DNA from 3 places in the Bradyrhizobium sp. SMVTL-02 genome. Region 2 is predicted to be linked to each of the others. Evidence: predicted binding sites of a transcription regulator. Region 2 holds the regulator's gene; each other region holds the start of a gene.

Region 1 (6,286 bases), 2.4 Mb from region 2:
CGTGATCAGACTGGCGAGCTGGGTCTCGCCGGCAACGGCGCGCAGGCGATGGTTGGTGCGGCGGGCAAAGCTCTCGTCGAAGAAATCCGAGATCGCGCGTGCCGGCATGGAGGTCGCAATCTCATTGGCGCCGGTCCAGGGCAGGAACAGCACCGCGAGCACCACGCCGGCGGCGGGCGCGACGACGGCGGCAGCCCAGACCATGCGCAGCATCCGCACACGGCGCATCGCGATGAGGTCGCCGGCCGCGACGATCACGGCAAGCCCGGACATGACCAGCACGACACCGGCGCCGCCGACGACGAAGTCGAGGCCGAGCACGGCCGAGATCAGCACCGCGCCGAGCGCCGGCGCCAGCGCGAAGAAATAGACGAAGTTGCGGGCGAGCGGCTCGACCGGCGGTCGGTAAATGATCGGTGCCTCCTCGCCCTGGGCGACGAACAGATGGGTGTTGAGAAAGGTCAGCGCCGGGATCGCGGCAGCCCCGAGCACGAGCCCGCCGAGCAGCCAGGCTGCGTGGATCGCACGGGTGCTCAACTCGGCCACCTGCGGCAGGGCCGGCAGCACCAGCGTCTCGGCCCGCATCAGCCAGACGGCATAGGGCAGCGCCAGCACGCCGACGACGATCAGGGCGAACAGCGGATCGAGCGCGCGCAGCGTCCGGCGGCCGCCGCTGGTTGCGAACGCAAAGATGACGAGCAGTGCGAGAAGAAAGACCGCCGCGGGCGTGGTGAGCAGCAGCAGGCCCGCCTCGATCGACCAGGCGAACCAGGCATTGCCGCGGCGCTGGCCGATGATCTGCCAGGAGTGCAAGAGGAGAAGCGCCCAGAGCGGCCGCGCCAGCACCAGCGGGCCGAAGTCGAGCGCGGACGAGGAGAAGGCCAGCACCGTCATGGTCAGGAGCACGGCGAGCACCGCCTGCTGCGAGCCGACCACGGCGCGGGCGAGATGATAGAGCGCGATGAAAGTCGCGATCTCGCAGAGCTGGGCGAGCACATAGACGCCGAACATGTGGCCGCCGGCGAGGCGATAGGCGATGTCAGCGAGCCAGACCGGCAGGGGCGGCCCGAGATCGGTCCCGACCTGATATTCCCTGCCGAACGCCAGCAAGGTCGCCAGCGAGCCGGGCGGGCTGCGGTAGAACACAAGCGCCACGAAAAGCCACATCAAAGCCTGCAGCAGCACGGCGATCCACACGATCAGCCGCGGCCGGGCGCGAATGAGCTCAATGACCAGGGAGGTAAACCGCATGCAACGTCCGAAAGATGCAGCCAACCCGTCCAGCCGGCCCTATTCGCTCGCATTCGTTTTGATAATGGGCGTCGCGCGTCGTGGCAACGACCCTCTACGCTAGAGGCCCGCTCGAGCGCTGATTTCGTCGCCCGCTTCCACCTGTACCTCCACCTCGGAGACCGAGAACAGGTCCTGCACCGGCTCGATGGTCCAGGGCATGTGCTTGGCGCGGGCAGCGGCGACGGGGGCGAAGAAGCTGCGGTGATGGGCGGTGGGGCCGAGGCGGTCCAGCGCATCGAGATGCTCCGGGACGGCGTAGCCCTTGTGCTGCTCGAAACCATAGCCCGGGCAGTCCTGCGCCAGCGCGCACATCAGCCGGTCGCGTGTGACCTTGGCGACGATCGAGGCTGCCGCGATCGACAGCACGATGCCGTCGCCGCCGATCACGGCCTCGCATTCGCAGGGCGTGTCGAGCCGGTCGCGGCCGTCGACGAAGACATGCTTGGGTGCCTGGGGCAGCGCCGCCACGGCACGCTTCAGCGCCCACAGCGAGGCGCGCAGGATGTTGTCCCGGTCGATCCGGGCGCGTGAGGCGACCACCACCGAGACCTGCGCCGTGGCGCAGATCTTGTCGAACAGTCTTTCGCGCTCCTCGGCGGTCAGCCGCTTGGAATCATCGATGCCGCGCGGAATGCGGCCGGGGTCGAGAATCACGGCGGCCGCCACCACCGGGCCGGCCAGCGGGCCACGGCCGGCCTCGTCGCAGCCCGCAATCGGCCAGACGCCGCGCTTGATCAGCGCGCGCTCGCGGCGGAAGCTCGGCGGCGCAATCGCGATAACGCCTTTCTTGCCGGCCGGAACCTTGACCTCGGCAAGCTTGGCCGCCCCGGCAGGCGCTGCCTGCTTCGCAGCATCCCCTTTTGGCGCGCCTTTGGCCTGCTTCCTGGCGGACTTTTCCCGAATCATGGCCGGGATCGTGCGCAAGCGGCCCCGCCCGCGCAACCGGGAACCCCGGATAATTCCCGTTATTCAGGTCGGCCGCCCTACCCGGCCAGATGCACCCGCCGGTCGTCGCCGACCTCGATGCCGGGCGCCACCACGGCCTCCCAAGTATGACCGTCCGGATCGGCGAAGTAGCCGCGATAGCCGCCATAATCTGTCTCGCACGCAGGCCTCAGCAGCCTTGCTCCCTTGCCGACGGCGAAAGCCAGCACCGCATCGACCTCATCGCGCGTGCGGCAGTTCCAGGCGAGCGTGGTGCCGCGGAAAGCCACCGGCCTTGGCTGGTCCGGCAAGGTCGCGTCCGCCGCGAGCTGATCCCAGGGAAACAGCGCAAGCACCGGACCGCCGGTATCGTAGAACGCCACGGCCTCGTCGGTCGCCTTCAGCCGGCGCGAGAATCCGAGGGCATCATAGAAGGCCATGCTGGCGCGGATGTCGCTGACGCCGAGTGTGATGACGGTCAGCCGCGGGATCGGGGCTGGAATTTCCTTACTCATGCCGCGCCTCTTCCACTTGCCTGATCAGAACAGGCTGAGCTGCTCCCCGTTCTGCTTCGGCCGCGCAAAATGATCCGTGGTCAGCTTCGAGCGGCGCTTGTTGAGCCCGAGCCTGTCGCAGGCGATCTCGAAGCGGCGGCCGATGGTCCAGGCCATCGGTCCCGTGCCTTTCATCCGCTCGCCCCATTTCGCGTCGTAGTCGCGCCCCCCGCGCATGTCGCGGATCAGCGTGAAGACGTGGCGGTAGCGGTCCGGATAGTTCGCCATCAGCCATTCGCGGAAGAGATCGCGGACCTCGAGCGGCAGACGGAGCAGCACGTAGGAGGCTTCCTTGACGCCGGCATGAGCGGCCGCATCGAGGATCCGCTCGATCTCGGCATCGTTCAGAGCGGGGATGACAGGTGCGACCATCACGGTAGTGGGAATGCCGGCTTCCGAGAGCTGCCTCAGCGCCTCCAGCCGCTTCGGCGGCGTCGAGGCGCGCGGCTCCATGCTGCGAGCCAGCTTCGGATCGAGCGAGGTCACGGATATCGCGACCTTGGCGAGGTTGCGCCTGGCCATGCGCGAGAGAATGTCGATGTCGCGCACGACCAGCGCCGACTTGGTGACGATGCCGACGGGATGCCTGGTACGCTCCAGCACTTCCAAAATGCCGCGCATGATTTTGCGCTCGCGCTCGATCGGCTGGTAGGGGTCGGTGTTGGTGCCGATCGCGATCATCCGCGGCTCGTAGCCGGGGGCGGCGAGTTCCTTCTCCAGCAGCACCGGCGCCTCGGGCTTGACGAACAGCTTCGACTCGAAGTCGAGCCCCGGCGACAGGCCGAGATAGGCGTGGGTCGGCCGCGCGAAGCAATAGACACAGCCATGCTCGCAGCCGCGATACGGATTGATGGAACGGTCGAAGCCGATGTCGGGGGAGTCGTTGCGGGTGATCACCTTGCGCGAGGCGTCGACCGCCACCGTCGTCTTGAACGGCGGCAAATCATCCAGGCTCTGCCAGCCGTCGTCGAAGGCGACGCGCGCCTCGGCCTCGTAGCGGCCGCTGGCATTTGACTGGGCCCCCCGGCCTCGCCTGCGCTTGCGGTCGATGGCGACCGCCAGCTCAGGGAAGTCGGAAGGCGCACCCGCCGGCTCGGAGGGCGCCGTGACCGGCGGGTGCTTGAGAGCAGAAGAAGATGCTGGACTCATGCAGCCAAGATAGCACGCCAAAGGAACAAATCAAGAACACAAAGCAAAAACCTGAAAACAACCCCATGCACAGTAGAGCTGCCCAAACTTCGCGCGCCGGCCTTGACCTCGCGCAACACCGGCGTCACGGCCATCCCGTTTCATGAGCGACGGATCGATCGCGCCGGAACCGGGTTGGTGGCGATCGCTGGGTGAAGGTCGGCAGGAACATGACAATCCAACAAAAAACAGCCGCCGCGAGCGGCGACCTCGATCTCCTCGATCGCTACTGGCGCGCTGCCAACTACCTCTCGGTCGGGCAGATCTACCTCCTCGACAACCCGCTGCTGCGCGAGCCGTTGCGGCCCGAGCACATCAAGCCGCGCTTGCTCGGACATTGGGGCACGACGCCCGGCTTGAACTTCATCTATGCCCATCTCAACCGCGTGATCCGCGCGCTTGATCTCAACGTGCTCTATGTCTGCGGTCCCGGCCATGGCGGGCCGGGCATGGTCGCCAACACCTATCTCGAAGGCAGCTACAGCGAGATCTATCCAGATATCGCGCGCAATGCGAACGGATTGCGCAAGCTGTTCAGGCAGTTCTCCTTCCCCGGCGGCATTCCGAGCCACGCGGCGCCCGAAACTCCCGGCTCGATCCACGAGGGCGGCGAGCTCGGCTACGCGCTGGTGCACGCCTATGGCGCGGCGTTCGACAATCCTGATTTGATCGTGGCTTGCGTCATCGGCGACGGCGAAGCCGAGACTGGTCCGCTCGCGGCGTCCTGGCACTCCAACAAATTCCTGAGCCCGGCCCATGACGGCGCGGTGCTGCCGATCCTGCATCTCAACGGCTACAAGATCGCCAACCCGACCGTGCTCGGGCGGCTGCCAGACAAAGAGATCCGCGATCTGTTCCGCGGCCTTGGCCACGAGCCGCTGTTCGTCGAGGGTGACGATCCCAAATTGATGCACCAGGCGATGGCGGACGCGCTCGACGTCGCATTCGCCAGCATCCGCTCGATCCAGCAACACGCCCGCGACGGACGCAAGACGGTCGAGCGGCCGCGCTGGCCCATGATCGTGCTGCGCAGCCCGAAGGGCTGGACCGGCCCGAAGGAGGTCGACGGCAAGAAGGTCGAGGATTTCTGGCGCGCGCATCAGGTGCCGGTTGCGAGCTGCCGCGAGAATCCGGCGCATCTGAAGATCCTCGAAGACTGGATGCGCAGCTACCAGCCGGACAAACTGTTCGACGCGAATGGTGCGCTCGTCCCCGAACTGCAGGCGCTCGCCCCTGAAGGCAGCCGCCGCATGGGCGCCAATCCGCATGCCAATGGCGGTCTGCTCAAGAAGGAGCTGAAGCTGCCGGACTTCCGCAGCTTCGCCGTGGACGTGCCGCAGCCCGGCGCCGTCATCGGAGAAGCGACACGCGAGCTCGGCAAATTCCTGCGCGACGTCATCCGCCTGAACGCGCAAGAGCGCAACTTCCGCATCATGGGTCCGGACGAGACCGCGTCAAACCGGCTGGATGCCGTGTTCGACGCGACCGAGCGGGTGTGGATGGAGCCGACGGAGCCCTACGACGTTCATCTTGCGCAGGACGGGCGCGTGATGGAGGTGCTGAGCGAGCATCTCTGCCAGGGCTGGCTCGAAGGCTACCTGCTCACCGGACGCCACGGCTTCTTCTCCTGCTACGAGGCCTTCATCCACATCGTGGATTCCATGTTCAACCAGCACGCCAAATGGCTGAAGGTGACGCGGCATCTGCCATGGCGGCGGCCGATCGCCTCGCTGAACTACCTCTTGACCTCGCATGTCTGGCGCCAGGACCACAACGGCTTCAGCCACCAGGATCCCGGCTTCGTCGATCTCGTCGCCAACAAGAAGGCCGACATCGTGCGCATCTATCTTCCGCCGGATGCCAACACGCTGCTGTGGATCGCCGACCATTGCCTGCGCACCTACAACCGCATCAACGTCATCGTCGCCGGCAAGCAGCCGGCGCCGCAATGGCTGTCGATGCAAGAGGCCGCGACGCATTGCGATGCCGGCATCGGCATCTGGGCCTGGGCCGGCAACGAGGACACGAATGCCGAGCCCGACGTGGTGATGGCCTGCGCCGGCGACGTGCCGACGCTGGAGACGCTCGCCGCCGTGGACCTGCTGCGCAAGGCGCTGCCTGACCTGAAGATCCGAGTCGTCAACGTCGTCGATCTCATGACGCTGCACCCGAACGACCAGCATCCTCATGGGCTTTCGGATCGCGACTTCGACAGCCTGTTCACGCGCGACAAGCCGGTGATCTTCGCCTACCACGGCTATCCCTATTTGATCCACCGTCTCACCTATAACCGCACCAACCATGCTGGCATGCATGTCCGCGGCTTC
Region 2 (6,286 bases):
CCGCCTTCTGCCTGACTGTGGACACCGCCCATTACAGCCGTCGCGAACGTGACATCGCCAAGCGCTACGTTCGCGAAAGCCGCCTGCGCGCCACCGGCGGCGACTACCAGAAGGGCCTGGAGTGGCGGACCGTGAAGATGATCAAGGACAAGTTCAAGATCCCTCTGATCCTGAAGGGCATCGCCACCGCCGAGGATGCACAGATCGCGCTCGATCACGGCGTCGAGTGGATCTACGTCTCCAACCATGGCGGCCGCCAGCTCGATCACGGCCGCGGCGCCATGCATGTCCTGCCCGAGATCGTCGACGTCGTGAAAGGCCGCGCCAGGATCATGGTCGATGGCGGCTTCTGCCGCGGCACCGACATCGTCAAGGCGCTTGCGGCAGGCGCCGACCTCGTCGGCATCGGCCGGCTGCAATGCTGGGCCCTGGCGGCGGCCGGGGAAGCAGGCGTGGCGCGGATGCTGGAGCTGCTGGAAGACGAAGTGCTGCGCTGCCTCGGCCTTTTGGGCGCTACTTCGTTCGCCGAGGTCGGCAAGTCCTGCCTGCATCCGGCCACCGCGACCAACGCGCCGAGCGTGTTCAGCGCGTTCCCGCTGTTCGACCACGATCCCTATCGATACTGAGGAAAGGATGCAGTTGACCGCGCTCTCTCCCGGCAGCGCCGACGCACTTCTGTTCGATCTCGGGCGCGTGGTGCTCGATATCGATTTCTCCAGGGCGATCGCCTGCTGGGCGGGCCATGCCGGCTGTAAGCCCGAAGCCATTGTCGCGCGCTATGTGCGCGACAGCGAAGCCTACCGGCTGCACGAGGTCGGCAAGATCAGCGACGAGGACTACTTCGCCTCGCTGCGCTCATCGCTCGGGATCGCGATTTCCGACGCGCAGTTCCTGGAAGGCTGGAACGCGATCTTCGCCGGCGAAATGCCAGACATCGCGGAGCTTTTGCCGCGCGCGGCCAGGCAGATGCCGCTCTACGCCTTCTCCAACACCAACCGGCCGCATGTCGACCATTTCTCGAAGGAATATGCCGGCCTGCTCGGCCATTTCCGCGAGCTCTACCTGTCGTCCAGCATCGGCCTGCGCAAACCGGACGCGGAGGCTTTCGACCATGTCGTGGCGGCAATGGGCGTACCGGCGCACCGCATCGTCTTCTTCGATGATCTCGCAGAAAACATCCGGGGGGCGCGGGCGCGTGGATTGACCACAGTGCACGTGACCTCGCCCCGTGACGTCGGCGACGCGCTGAGGCAGCTGGGGATTTGAGCGGATCAGCCTTCCGGCAAGGCGTTCCGCGGAACTTTTTGCTAAAAATGCGGAACCAAATCACTTTGTGCATTTTTGTACAAAGTTCCGGGAACGGAATGCGCCCCTTCGGACTCTTGAGTCCGTTGGGACTTCTACATTGGAATTGGACTGATCGACGTGCTGGGCAAATCCTACCTCACCAAGCAAGCCTCTCTCCTGCTCGAGTTCGCAAGAACCACCTCGGACTCCGACCTCTCCGCCAAGCTGATCAGCAAGGCTGCCGACCTGAAATCTCGGGCCGATCCGCTGGCCGACAAGGATCAGGGTCCCAAAGCGCCGGACGTCAGTCCGGACGCGCCGGCAGTGAGTTGACCGATGCTGGCCGTGGCGCTCGTTCTTCTTGTGCTTGCCATGGCCGTCCTCGTGCCGGTCTGTCTCGCCTTCCGGATCATGCCGCGGCGAATTTGACGTCTATCCTCACGACAGAGCGGATGGCGCAGGTTGAATCCTCTTGCGTCTCCAGTGTTTTGCCTCTGGGCCCGCACTCGGCTAGAACTCTGGCCGCCGATTTGCCGAACGTGCCCAGCAGGAGTTTTCAGCCGTGGCCTTGATGCCGGTTTCTGACGCGCTTGCCGCGGTGCTTGCCGGCGCGGAGCCGTTGCTTGAGGAGACGATCTCGCTCGATCAGGCCTACCACCGCGTGCTCGCCCGCGACGTCGCGGCGCGGCGCACGCAGCCGCCGGAGGCGATGTCGGCCATGGACGGCTATGCCGTGCGAGCGGCCGACGCGGCGACGATCGATTCTGAGCTGACGGTGATAGGCGAGGTCGCGGCCGGGCGGCCGTTTGCAGGCTTGGTTGGCGCCGGCGAAGCGGTCCGCATTTTCACAGGCGGCGTCGTTCCGGCCGGAGCGGACGCGGTCGTGATCCAGGAGGATACCGTCGCGGACGGCAAGCGCATCACGATCAAGGAAGCAGCAATTCCCGGACGGCACATCCGGCGCGCCGGGATCGACTTTGCCGAGGGCGACGTGCTGTTGCGCAAGGGAACCCGGCTCACCGAGCGCGATCTCGCACTCGCCGCCGGGATGAATCACCCGCATTTGCCCGTCCAGCGCCGTCCGAAGGTCGCCATCCTCGCCACCGGAGACGAACTGGTGATACCGGGCGTAGCGCCCGGGCCCGGCCAGATCGTCTACTCCAACGGTTATGCCCTGCACGCGCTCGCCCGCCAGGAGGGCGCCGATACCATCGACCTCGGTGTGGCCGCCGATACGCTGGAGGCCACCACCGCCGGGATCCGCGAGGCACGCCAGAGCGGCGCCGACATCCTGATCACGACCGGGGGCGCCTCGGTCGGCGACCATGATCTGGTCCAGCAGGCTCTCAAGGCCGAGGGGATCGCGATGTCGTTCTGGAAGATCGCGATGCGGCCGGGCAAGCCGATGATGCACGGCCGGTTAGGGGCGATGCGCGTCATCGGCCTGCCCGGCAATCCCGTGTCATCCTACGTCTGCGCTTTCCTGTTCATGGTGCCGTTGATTCGCGCGCTGTCGGGCCGCACCATGATTCACCATCGCCGCGAGCGCGCCGTGCTCGGCCGCGACCTCAATGCCAACGACCAGCGCGAGGATTATCTCCGCGCGCGCCTGGAGCGGCGCGACGACGGCACGCTGATCGCCCTTCCCGTCGATCACCAGGATTCTTCACTGCTTGCAAATCTCGCTGCGGCACAGGCACTTCTCGTACGCGCGCCGTTCGCGCCCAAGGCCGAAGCCGGCTCGGTCTGCGAGGTGCTGCTGCTGCCCGCCTGAGCGCTGTCATCTCACGCGGTCCGCGAACTTTGTCGCGTTCACAGTAAATTAAGCAGTTGCGGAACATGTATCGAACATATAGTGTCCGTTCATGATTTGTTTCGAGCATGCAGCGGCTTATCGCTGAACTGAGCGTCTCGGAATCGAACGACATCAACCGGGGGATTTTGGTCGAGATGTTAACGCGCAAACAATACGAGCTCCTGCGGTTCATCAGCGAGCGATTGAAGGAAAGCGGCGTGCCACCTTCCTTCGACGAGATGAAGGACGCGCTCGACCTGCGCTCGAAATCGGGCATCCATCGCCTGATCACCGCGCTCGAGGAGCGCGGCTTCATCCGCCGCCTGCCCAACCGCGCCCGCGCGATCGAGGTCATCAAGCTGCCCGAGCTCCAAGCGGCCGCCGGCAACCGCCGCGGCTTCACGCCGAGCGTCATCGAGGGCAATCTCGGCAAGGTGCGCACGACCTCCAGCCCGCCCGCGGACGAAGGTGAGCGTCCTGTCGCCGTGCCCGTCATGGGCCGCATCGCGGCTGGTACGCCGATCGAGGCGCTGCAGACCCGCAGCCACACCATCAGCGTACCGCCTGACATGCTCGGCTCCGGCGAGCATTATGCGCTCGAGGTGCGGGGCGATTCGATGGTGGAAGCCGGTATCCTCGACGGCGACATGGCGCTGATCCAGCGCAACGAGAGCGCCGACACCGGCGACATCGTGGTGGCGCTGATCGACGACGAGGAAGCCACGCTGAAGCGCTTCCGCCGCCGTGGCGCCTCGATCGCGCTCGAGCCAGCCAACGCCGCCTATGAGGTCCGCATCCTGCCGCCCAACCGGGTGAAGATTCAGGGCAAGCTGATCGGCTTGTACCGGAAGTACTGATTTGACCTCGCGATCGTTCGACACGCGCTTGAGCGCTTGTCCGCTCCGGCTGGATAGTCTTTCAGGTTCTGCTCAGATTATCCGGCCACCTGCCCCGCGTTAGATCCTCCGCACGCCGCGCAAAGCACACAATCGCTTTATGGGCCTGTCGAAAACCGGGGAGACAACCATGCGCAAGATCGTCTTGAGCACTGTCACGATGGCGCTGATCGCAACGTCAGTGTCACCGGCCGCCGCCGCACGATCGCATCATGTCCGCAAGACGACGCCGGCGACGCGCGAGCAATTCCGCAACGCACGCGACGCCGTTGCACTGCCGTCGCAACCCGCTTGGCCGTATTCGGGCTGGTCGGCCCCTGCTGGCCGTTGACGAAGAAGCACGCCCAATGCACGGGAGCGGGCTTTGTTCCTCATGCATCTGAAAAAGATATTGTGATGGCATCCTGCGGACCCAAGCCGCAGATTTGCCCACAACCCAGCAGACCGTTGTATGCTTCCACTCTGATAGAGGCCTGCGCCTCGACAGGAGGCGCGGGTCGCTATCTTACGAATGAGGAGCACCCCGATGTGTGACTACAGCCTGCACGCCGTCGCGACGCGTCCTGCCGAAGTCGGCGAGACGATCGTCACGACAACCTTCCGCGGCACCTCGACGCGCGGCTTCGCCTCCGAAGCCGACATGTCGGTTGCGGTATGCCTGCTGCCGGGAACGGAGCTCGCCTTCGCCGACAACGTCCGTTACGACAATCGCTGGATCTGGACGCGTACCATCAACTCGCGCGTCGGCAAGTTCGGCAAGATCGATCCGCACATTCCGGATCGCCATCACGATGCGATCGAATTCCCCGACGGGAAATACGTGCTGGTGACTCAGCTCGTCGAAGGCCAGCGCGCAACCGTACTGCAATTGCCGGTGACCCAGCCACTCGGCGAGCGCGAGCACAAGCCGCAGACCAGCGCAGACAGGCCGACGGTCACGCGCCTGCCGATCGGCTGACCTAGCTGCCTCGGGCTCGCAGGTCGGGGCCATGATTGAAATCGCCATCGCCGGCCGTGGCCGGCGAGATGGTGTGGTTTGTATCTTCGCAAATACCTTCGCCGGAGCACCTGCCGCAGCTCTTCGTCGCACGAAGTTTGCGCTGCCTTGCCTGAATTTTGAACGTCCGGTCCGCAAGCAAATGGCCGATGCTGCCAAAAAGGCTCGAGGCGGACGTTCGATGAAGACCTTCATTCGCGTCGTTGAACTCTGGGTGCCCGACCGGACGCGTATGCGGCTGGAATTCGGCGGCGGTCTTTATGGCGAAGGGCTGTCCGCGTTCAAGGCCGCAAGCGAAGATCTGCGCTTCGGTCGTGACGACGGGCTTCCCGGCAAGGCCTGGGCTTCCGGCCACCCCGTGATCCTCACCAAATTCGCCAATTCCCATTTCAGGCGGACCGACCAGGCGCTGGCGGCGGGCCTGACCTGCGGCGTGGCGGTGCCGGTGTTTTCAGGCGAATTCCTGCAAGCCGTGATGGTGCTGTTCTGCGGCGATGACGACGCGCATGTCGGCGCGATCGAGCTCTGGCACAACGATCCCGAGACCTCCCACGAGATGGGACTGGTCGACGGCTACTACGGCACCGCCGACATGTTCGAGTTCAACTCGCGCCACACCAGGTTTCCGCGCGGCTTCGGCCTGCCCGGACGCACCTGGAAAGCCGGCCTGCCACTGATCATCAAGAACCTGCACAACGCCAAGAGCTTTCTGCGCTGGAAAGACGCCGCACAGGTTGGCATCAATCTCGGCGTCGGCGTGCCCTACCGGACCGACGCCGACCAGACCTGGGTGCTGACCCTCCTCTCCGCGCAGGCGACGCCGATCGCACGGCGCTTCGAGATCTGGGTGCCGGACGAGACCCGCTCAGCGCTGGTCTTCCGCGCCGGCGATTGCAGCGCCCAGACCGACCTTGCCGCGCTCTATGCGGACAAATCCATCGCCAGAGGTGACGGCAGCATCGGCGGCGCCTGGGCCACCGGCATGCCCGCCCTCAACGATGATCTCGCGCACGACAATTCGATCGCGGCCATTGAAGCCCGCGCGTCCGGGCTGAGTCAGATGGTGGCCTTGCCGGTGATCGGGACAGCCCGGCTCGACGCCGTGCTGGCCTGGTACCTGTAGCCCGCCCCCTCAATCCTCGACCTTCATGTCTGCCTCGGACGGCGTCGCATCCCGGTTACCGGGCGCCGCCGCTGGCGGCGCAAGGCTCGCGCCGAAATCGCCCTCGCCCGCGATGGCCGGCGCCCACGGGCGGTCTGTGCCTCCAGTCTTCACCGCCTGGACCGCAAAGCCGTCGCCCCGCCGCGTCA
Region 3 (6,286 bases), 770 kb from region 2:
CAGGGGCTACCACGCGCTGTTCGCGCGGCTGGAAAAATGGCTGTGCGACATCACCGGCTATGACGCGATCTCGCTGCAGCCGAATTCCGGCGCGCAAGGCGAATATGCCGGGCTGCTCGCGATCAGGGGCTATCATGCCGCGCGTGGAGAGAGCCATCGCAAGATCTGCCTGATCCCCTCCTCCGCCCACGGCACCAACCCGGCCTCGGCCGCGATGGTCGGCATGGACGTGGTTGTCGTCGCCTGCGAGAAGAACGGCGACGTCGACGTCAATGACCTCCGCGCCAAGGCGGAAAAGCATTCGAACGATCTCGCCGCGGTCATGATCACCTATCCCTCGACCCATGGCGTGTTCGAGGAGCACATCAGCGAGATCTGCGACATCGTGCACGGCCATGGCGGCCAGGTTTATCTCGACGGCGCCAATCTCAATGCGCAGGTCGGCCTAAGCAGGCCCGGCGACTACGGCGCCGATGTCAGCCACCTCAATCTGCACAAGACCTTCTGCATCCCGCATGGCGGCGGCGGCCCCGGGATGGGCCCGATCGGCGTCAAGGCGCATCTCGCCCCGTTCCTGCCGGGCCATCCCGCAGCGAATGGCGACACGCCTGTCGGGCCGGTCTCGGCCGCGCCGTTCGGGTCGGCCTCGATCCTCACCATCTCCTACATCTACATTTTGATGATGGGCGGTGAAGGATTGAAGCGCGCCACCGAGATCGCGATCCTCAACGCCAACTACATCGCAGCAAGGCTCGATGCGCATTTCCCGGTGCTCTACAAGAACGCGAAGGGCCGAGTCGCCCACGAGTGCATCGTCGACCCGCGGCCCCTGAAGACGACGAGCGGCGTCACGGTCGACGACATCGCAAAACGCCTGATCGATTACGGCTTCCACGCCCCGACCATGAGCTTCCCGGTGCCGGGCACGCTGATGATCGAGCCGACCGAATCGGAATCGAAGGCCGAGCTCGACCGGTTCTGCGATGCCATGATCGCGATCCGCAAGGAGATCGCCGAGGTCGAGGCCGGCCGCTTCAAGATCGAGGCGTCGCCCCTGCGTCACGCTCCGCACACCGTGCACGACATCGCCGATGACGACTGGAAGCGCGCCTACCCCCGCAGCGAGGGCTGCTTCCCCGATGGCGTCTCGCGTACTGACAAGTACTGGTGCCCGGTCGGCCGTGTCGACAACGTCTATGGCGACCGCAACCTGGTGTGCTCCTGCCCGCCGGTGAGCGATTACGCGGAAGCCGCGGAGTAAGACACAACGGAGGTTCCGGAGGGCGGGCAAGCGCAAGCGTGCCTACCACCTTCATCTGCGTTGAAAAAACCGTGGGCACGGCGCTTACGCGCCTTTGCCCACTGAACGCACCTCTAGGGCGCAACCAATGATCGGCTTTCGCGGTCCCATCGCCAGAGCCGTTCGTTGGTGAGTTCAGTCCCACCCCGCCAACGCTTGATCGGGTTGTGGCGCCACATGTCGTCTTCGCGCGCTAGACACCCGAGTTCGGTCAGCGTGACCTTCCACTCGCTCCTGCCGAAGTAGCGGTCCTCATCGTCGAAAGCTGGATCGCCCAACAACACTGGCGGCGCCGAATACGCCCCCAGTTCGAGCAAGGCATCGCGCGCGTCGTCATCATCGAACACGTCGCGAAGCCAACTCGCCTCGCAGACGCGCCTCGCGCCGCCCCAGCCAGTCAGGATCAGACGCTTCATCGCACCACCCGATCAACGCAACGCAAAACGAAACGGGCACCGAAGACGTCGGCAACTCAACGTCCTCAGTGCCCGCTCCTCGCGAAAAACGCTTCGCGTCAAGGCTTACTCTTCCGCCGGCTCCTCGCCGTCGGCATCGCGTTCGGGGGCGCCGGCGAGAATCTGCTCGGCGATCAGGCCGGAGTTCTGGCGGATCGCGGTCTCGATCTTGGCAGTGATGTCGGGGTTGGCCTTCAAAAACGCTTTCGAGTTCTCGCGGCCCTGGCCGAGGCGCTGGCTGTCATAGGAGAACCAGGCGCCGGATTTCTCGACGATGCCGGCCTTGACGCCGAGATCGAGGATCTCACCCATCTTGGAGACGCCCTCGCCGTACATGATGTCGAACTCGACCTGCTTGAAGGGCGGCGCCAGCTTGTTCTTGACCACCTTGACGCGCGTGGTGTTGCCGACCACTTCGTCGCGCTCCTTGATCGCGCCGATGCGGCGGATGTCGAGGCGGACGGAGGCGTAGAATTTCAGCGCGTTGCCGCCGGTGGTGGTCTCGGGCGAGCCGTACATCACGCCGATCTTCATGCGGATCTGGTTGATGAAGATCACCATGGTGTTGGACTTGTTGATCGAGGCCGTCAGCTTGCGCAGCGCCTGGCTCATCAGACGGGCCTGCAGACCCGGCAGCGACTCGCCCATCTCACCCTCGAGCTCGGCCTTCGGCACCAGCGCCGCAACCGAATCAACCACCATCACGTCGACCGCCCCGGAGCGCACCAGGGTGTCGCAGATCTCCAACGCCTGCTCGCCCGTGTCGGGCTGCGAGATCAGGAGTTCGTCGATGTTGACGCCGAGCTTGCGGGCATAGACCGGGTCGAGCGCGTGCTCGGCGTCGATGAAGGCGCAGATGCCGCCCTTCTTCTGGGCTTCGGCCACCGTGTGCAGCGCCAGCGTGGTCTTGCCCGAGGATTCCGGCCCGTAGATCTCGACGATGCGCCCCTTGGGAAGGCCGCCGATGCCAAGCGCGATATCGAGCCCGAGCGAGCCCGAGGACACCGCCTCGATGTCCATGGAGCGGTCGTTCTTGCCCAGCTTCATCACCGAGCCCTTGCCGAATTGGCGCTCGATCTGGGAGAGCGCGGCGGCCAGAGCTTTACTCTTGTCCATGGAAGATCCTTCGACGATACGCAGGGCAGTTGCGGACATTGGGTCGTGCTCCTTATGGCGAGGATTCGCTAGGGGGACAAACGATTGAGAGGCGGGCCGGCGATAAAAAACAATGTACTCCATTTGTTCTAGGTTCGCAATATGTTCTTTTGGGAATTGGGCGCCTTCCCGGATTTGAGCCCTGGTGTCCCAGTTCGTTCTGAGCACTGTCCTAATTTGCAGGACCGTTGACTTGGCTCAACTCGCGCCAGTCGTCTGGCGAGACCGTGAGCCATGGTCGAGACTGCGAAACAGAGCGAGGTGGAAGAGCCCAAGCCGTCCCGGCTGGAGGAGGCGCGGCGGATCATTGAGGAGTACGCCGCTGACCTCCGAGCGCTTCTCAAGATGCTTCGGCGCAAGATGAACTAGGCCAGCGCGGAGGAACGCTCCGTGGCGTCCGAGATTATCCGGCAATGCCGCGGTATTATTTTGACTTGCGAGAGGGCCATCACGTCGCCCCCGATGAAGAGGGGCTCGACCTTCCCGACATGGAAGCCGTTCAGAACGAAGCCGCTCGCGCACTGTCAGATCTGGCAAGAGACACCATTCGAGCGACCGCCGCGTTTGGAGTGGCGCGCAATCTCTCGATTGAGGTCCGCGACGACCAAGGCACCGTGATGCAGGCCCGGTTCCAGTTCGATATCAAGCGACTACAGTAAGGTCGATGCTGTCCGCATTGAGCAACCAGTGTCCCAAGTTGAATCCCGCGGTGTCCGAATTCGCTAGCAACCATTGGTTAATAGGTGCATTGTTCCGGTATCACCGGCCAAGGCTCTGCCGTAGGCGTCGGTGGCTGAGAGACCGATAGCGCTCCCGCCTGCATAGCGAAGGGAGCGCCGTCATGGCCAAAGATCCCCCTATCCGCCGCGTGCGAGATTTGGCTGCCGAGATCGCGCAGCAGAACGACGAGCTCCGCCGCTTGACGGCGGAAGCGGCCGAAGCACTCAAGCTGCCAAGGCCAGACACCTTCCTCGGGCGCAAGACTCATGAGCCGTTCCCGGAGCAAGACCCGATGGAACGCGTGGACATTCAGAACCTCATCCACGGCGAGTTGCAGCCGCCCAAGCAGTAAGGCGGCAGCCCTTTTCCCGCTGGATGAGGGCAAGTAAAATATCGCCCGTCCTTGGCTGACCGGAGGCGGCGCATGGGAACGGGCGACTTGGAATGGCTTGCAGAACAGACCAATGCGAAGCTGGACCGTCTGCGAGCCGGCGCTGAGCGCGAAAGGGAGATGATCCGTCGATCTTTCGAGCTGATCGCCGAGGCCGAGGAACTACTCAGCGTGCCGCCCCCTAAAGTCTGGCGTCCCGAACGAAGCAAGGAGTAAGCCCGCCTCATGTGTGGATGGCCCCCGGCTTGCAAGAATTTTTTGCGTGATGAGCAGTGGTCGCTTGCAGTCATGTGTCCGGCCTTTCTTCGCGGTCGTACATAACCGCTCTGGCCTTGATGGATTCCGCGGATCGAGGCCTTATCAGTTGGCCGGGTTCGAACGCCACTGAGGCGGTCAGGTTTCTCTCGATCCGTCGGGTGACCGACTGTGCCATCACGTGTTTTCACTCTCGCAAGCTGGCGGTACGCCCCTCAGAGGTCAGGCCGCCAATGTCGCATTTCGGCAGGTTTCCTGTCTGCTCAGTTGGCGGCCTCTTTCATTCTGCACGAGCCCCTTCTCGTAACAGCTTGTCGTGGGTTGACTGCAATCGGCCCAACTAGCACGGCCCGAGCAAAGGCTCGATAGCCCTTTGATTGATGCCAGCCTGTCCGGATCTGATCACAGGTGTCCCAGTTTGCTCTGAGGGTGTCCCAACTCTCGGGGGCGTCCTCGAGAAGCTTCGCAGCCTCCTTGATCCAACAACCCGCCTAAAGAACCGAACTGCCTGGTCTTGCGCCGGCGATGCCCGTAACGGTGTTGTGCCGGCGATCGCATTGCTGATGGGCAGCGTCACACACCTGTGGCATGGCCGTTGCACATTGAGTTCAACTGAGATTTCAGCGCTCAGTTAGAGAATAAAGTGCTGCCGGGACGCTTATTTCGAGCCCGGCCGCGCTTTCTCAATCCCCCGTCATAAATCCGTAATTCTGGGGCACCCCTCCTGCTATTCCCGATCTTGGATAGGGATCAGCGACTGAGCGACGGGGAGCGTGAGTGGTGACGGAACCGACCCAGCTCGGCATGGCGCCGAAAGATCGCCTGTTGGACGCAGCCCGCAAAGAGTTGATCGCGTTCGAACGGCGGGAAATGGAGTTCCGCAAGAAGGACCGCGAAGAGCGTGCAGCGGAGCTTCGCCTTCCCTTGGATAGGATCGAGATCCACTGAGGCGACGCCGGCGGTCGTCCCTTCCGTTGATGGCACGAGACAATCGCACGGCGGCCTACTGTGCATGGGGTTGTTTTGCAGCTTTTGCAGGACCTGGGGTCCCGTGGCGGCCCTCCGTCTGCGCGCGGGGGTCCTTGCTGGCCCGGACCGGCCGCGGCCTGCCTGCGTACTACAGCAGCACAAGCAATGCGATGCCGATGACCAACACCACGAAGCCAGCCGCTGTCGCGGCGGCAAATGACCGCTCTACGTTATCCATGATGCCACCCCGTTGCCGGCGTGCCACGTTCCCCCATGGCAGCACCGGACCCCGTGGAATCTTGCCTGCGGCTGTGGCTTGAGTGGTGCGATCGGGTGGCCAAATTGGGACTGGTGCGGGGCCAGTCTGCGGCCTCAGCACTTCTGTCGCTGCCGCGGTCAGAGGTCTGTAAGCCAACGCGCCTGGTGTCGATGAGCCCGGTGGACCAACAGCGGGCCTCCATACCAGTCGACGACCCCGCTCTCACCGAGCGGGGTTTTCTGTTTGCGAGCCCGTGCGCGGTGAGCCGGTGCGGATCCTGATTGCGAGCCTGTCAGGTTGCCGTAAGCTCAGCCGGTTAAGGTCTTTCCGCTTATGGTGTTGCAGCCCAGCACCTCAGCCTCCAATAACCTCTGCCCGCTTGGCTCTCCCCGAGCGGGTTTTTTTCATGCGCGCCGACCGTTCACGCGCCGCGCTTCTCCCGCGTCAGCCGCAGCGAGAAGGCACGGATCGCGGGCGCCGCCAGCAGCACCATGGGCAGCATCGCGGCCCATGCGATCAGCCACGACACCATCCAGTGCCGAACGAACAGCATCGCGCCATCGGCGGGAAAGCTGGCGATTCCCGCCGCGATCAGCGAGGTCAATCCGGACTGGATGGCGCCGAAGACGGAATGACTGTAACGGCGGGGAATACCGAGCATGACGCGCCTTGTGCTTGCCGTCATGCGGCCCAGCAAGGCACGTGCCGCGTCGCACACAAAGAGCCGAGCTTTTTGCAACCGGAGACTGATCTGGATCAAGACTCTCCTGCAGCACCAGGAT

The links. Region 2 encodes LexA, which represses DNA repair genes until DNA is damaged. Its sites were predicted from a motif close to TGTTCNNNNTGTGTTCNG; they were not measured.
Region 1: the regulator LexA is predicted to act here: its motif matches at 3,942-3,959, upstream of ACNJYB_RS09905 (PA0069 family radical SAM protein).
Region 3: the regulator LexA is predicted to act here: its motif matches at 3,003-3,020, upstream of recA (recombinase RecA).

Annotation. Positions count from the first base shown of each region.
Region 1 covers NZ_CP182469.1:2,125,532-2,131,817, reverse strand. The annotation lists gene ACNJYB_RS09920 (glycosyltransferase family 39 protein) at 1-1,251, opposite strand, end outside; gene ACNJYB_RS09915 (ribonuclease HII) at 1,351-2,199, opposite strand; gene ACNJYB_RS09910 (VOC family protein) at 2,277-2,732, opposite strand; gene ACNJYB_RS09905 (PA0069 family radical SAM protein) at 2,757-3,920, opposite strand; gene ACNJYB_RS09900 (phosphoketolase family protein) at 4,130-6,286, shown strand, end outside.
Region 2 covers NZ_CP182469.1:4,562,269-4,568,554, forward strand. The annotation lists gene ACNJYB_RS21550 (alpha-hydroxy acid oxidase) at 1-626, shown strand, start outside; gene ACNJYB_RS21555 (HAD family hydrolase) at 634-1,266, shown strand; gene ACNJYB_RS21560 (hypothetical protein) at 1,426-1,620, shown strand; gene ACNJYB_RS21565 (molybdopterin molybdotransferase MoeA) at 1,850-3,061, shown strand; gene lexA (transcriptional repressor LexA) at 3,238-3,939, shown strand; gene ACNJYB_RS21575 (hypothetical protein) at 4,109-4,309, shown strand; gene ACNJYB_RS21580 (hypothetical protein) at 4,505-4,936, shown strand; gene ACNJYB_RS21585 (GAF domain-containing protein) at 5,157-6,098, shown strand; gene ACNJYB_RS21590 (ComEC/Rec2 family competence protein) at 6,108-6,286, opposite strand, start outside.
Region 3 covers NZ_CP182469.1:5,327,667-5,333,952, forward strand. The annotation lists gene gcvP (aminomethyl-transferring glycine dehydrogenase) at 1-1,261, shown strand, start outside; gene ACNJYB_RS25445 (hypothetical protein) at 1,375-1,716, opposite strand; gene recA (recombinase RecA) at 1,822-2,910, opposite strand; gene ACNJYB_RS25455 (hypothetical protein) at 3,145-3,279, shown strand; gene ACNJYB_RS25460 (DUF6894 family protein) at 3,324-3,569, shown strand; gene ACNJYB_RS25465 (hypothetical protein) at 3,752-3,982, shown strand; gene ACNJYB_RS25470 (hypothetical protein) at 4,055-4,237, shown strand; gene ACNJYB_RS25475 (hypothetical protein) at 5,054-5,224, shown strand; gene ACNJYB_RS25480 (DUF2798 domain-containing protein) at 5,926-6,165, opposite strand.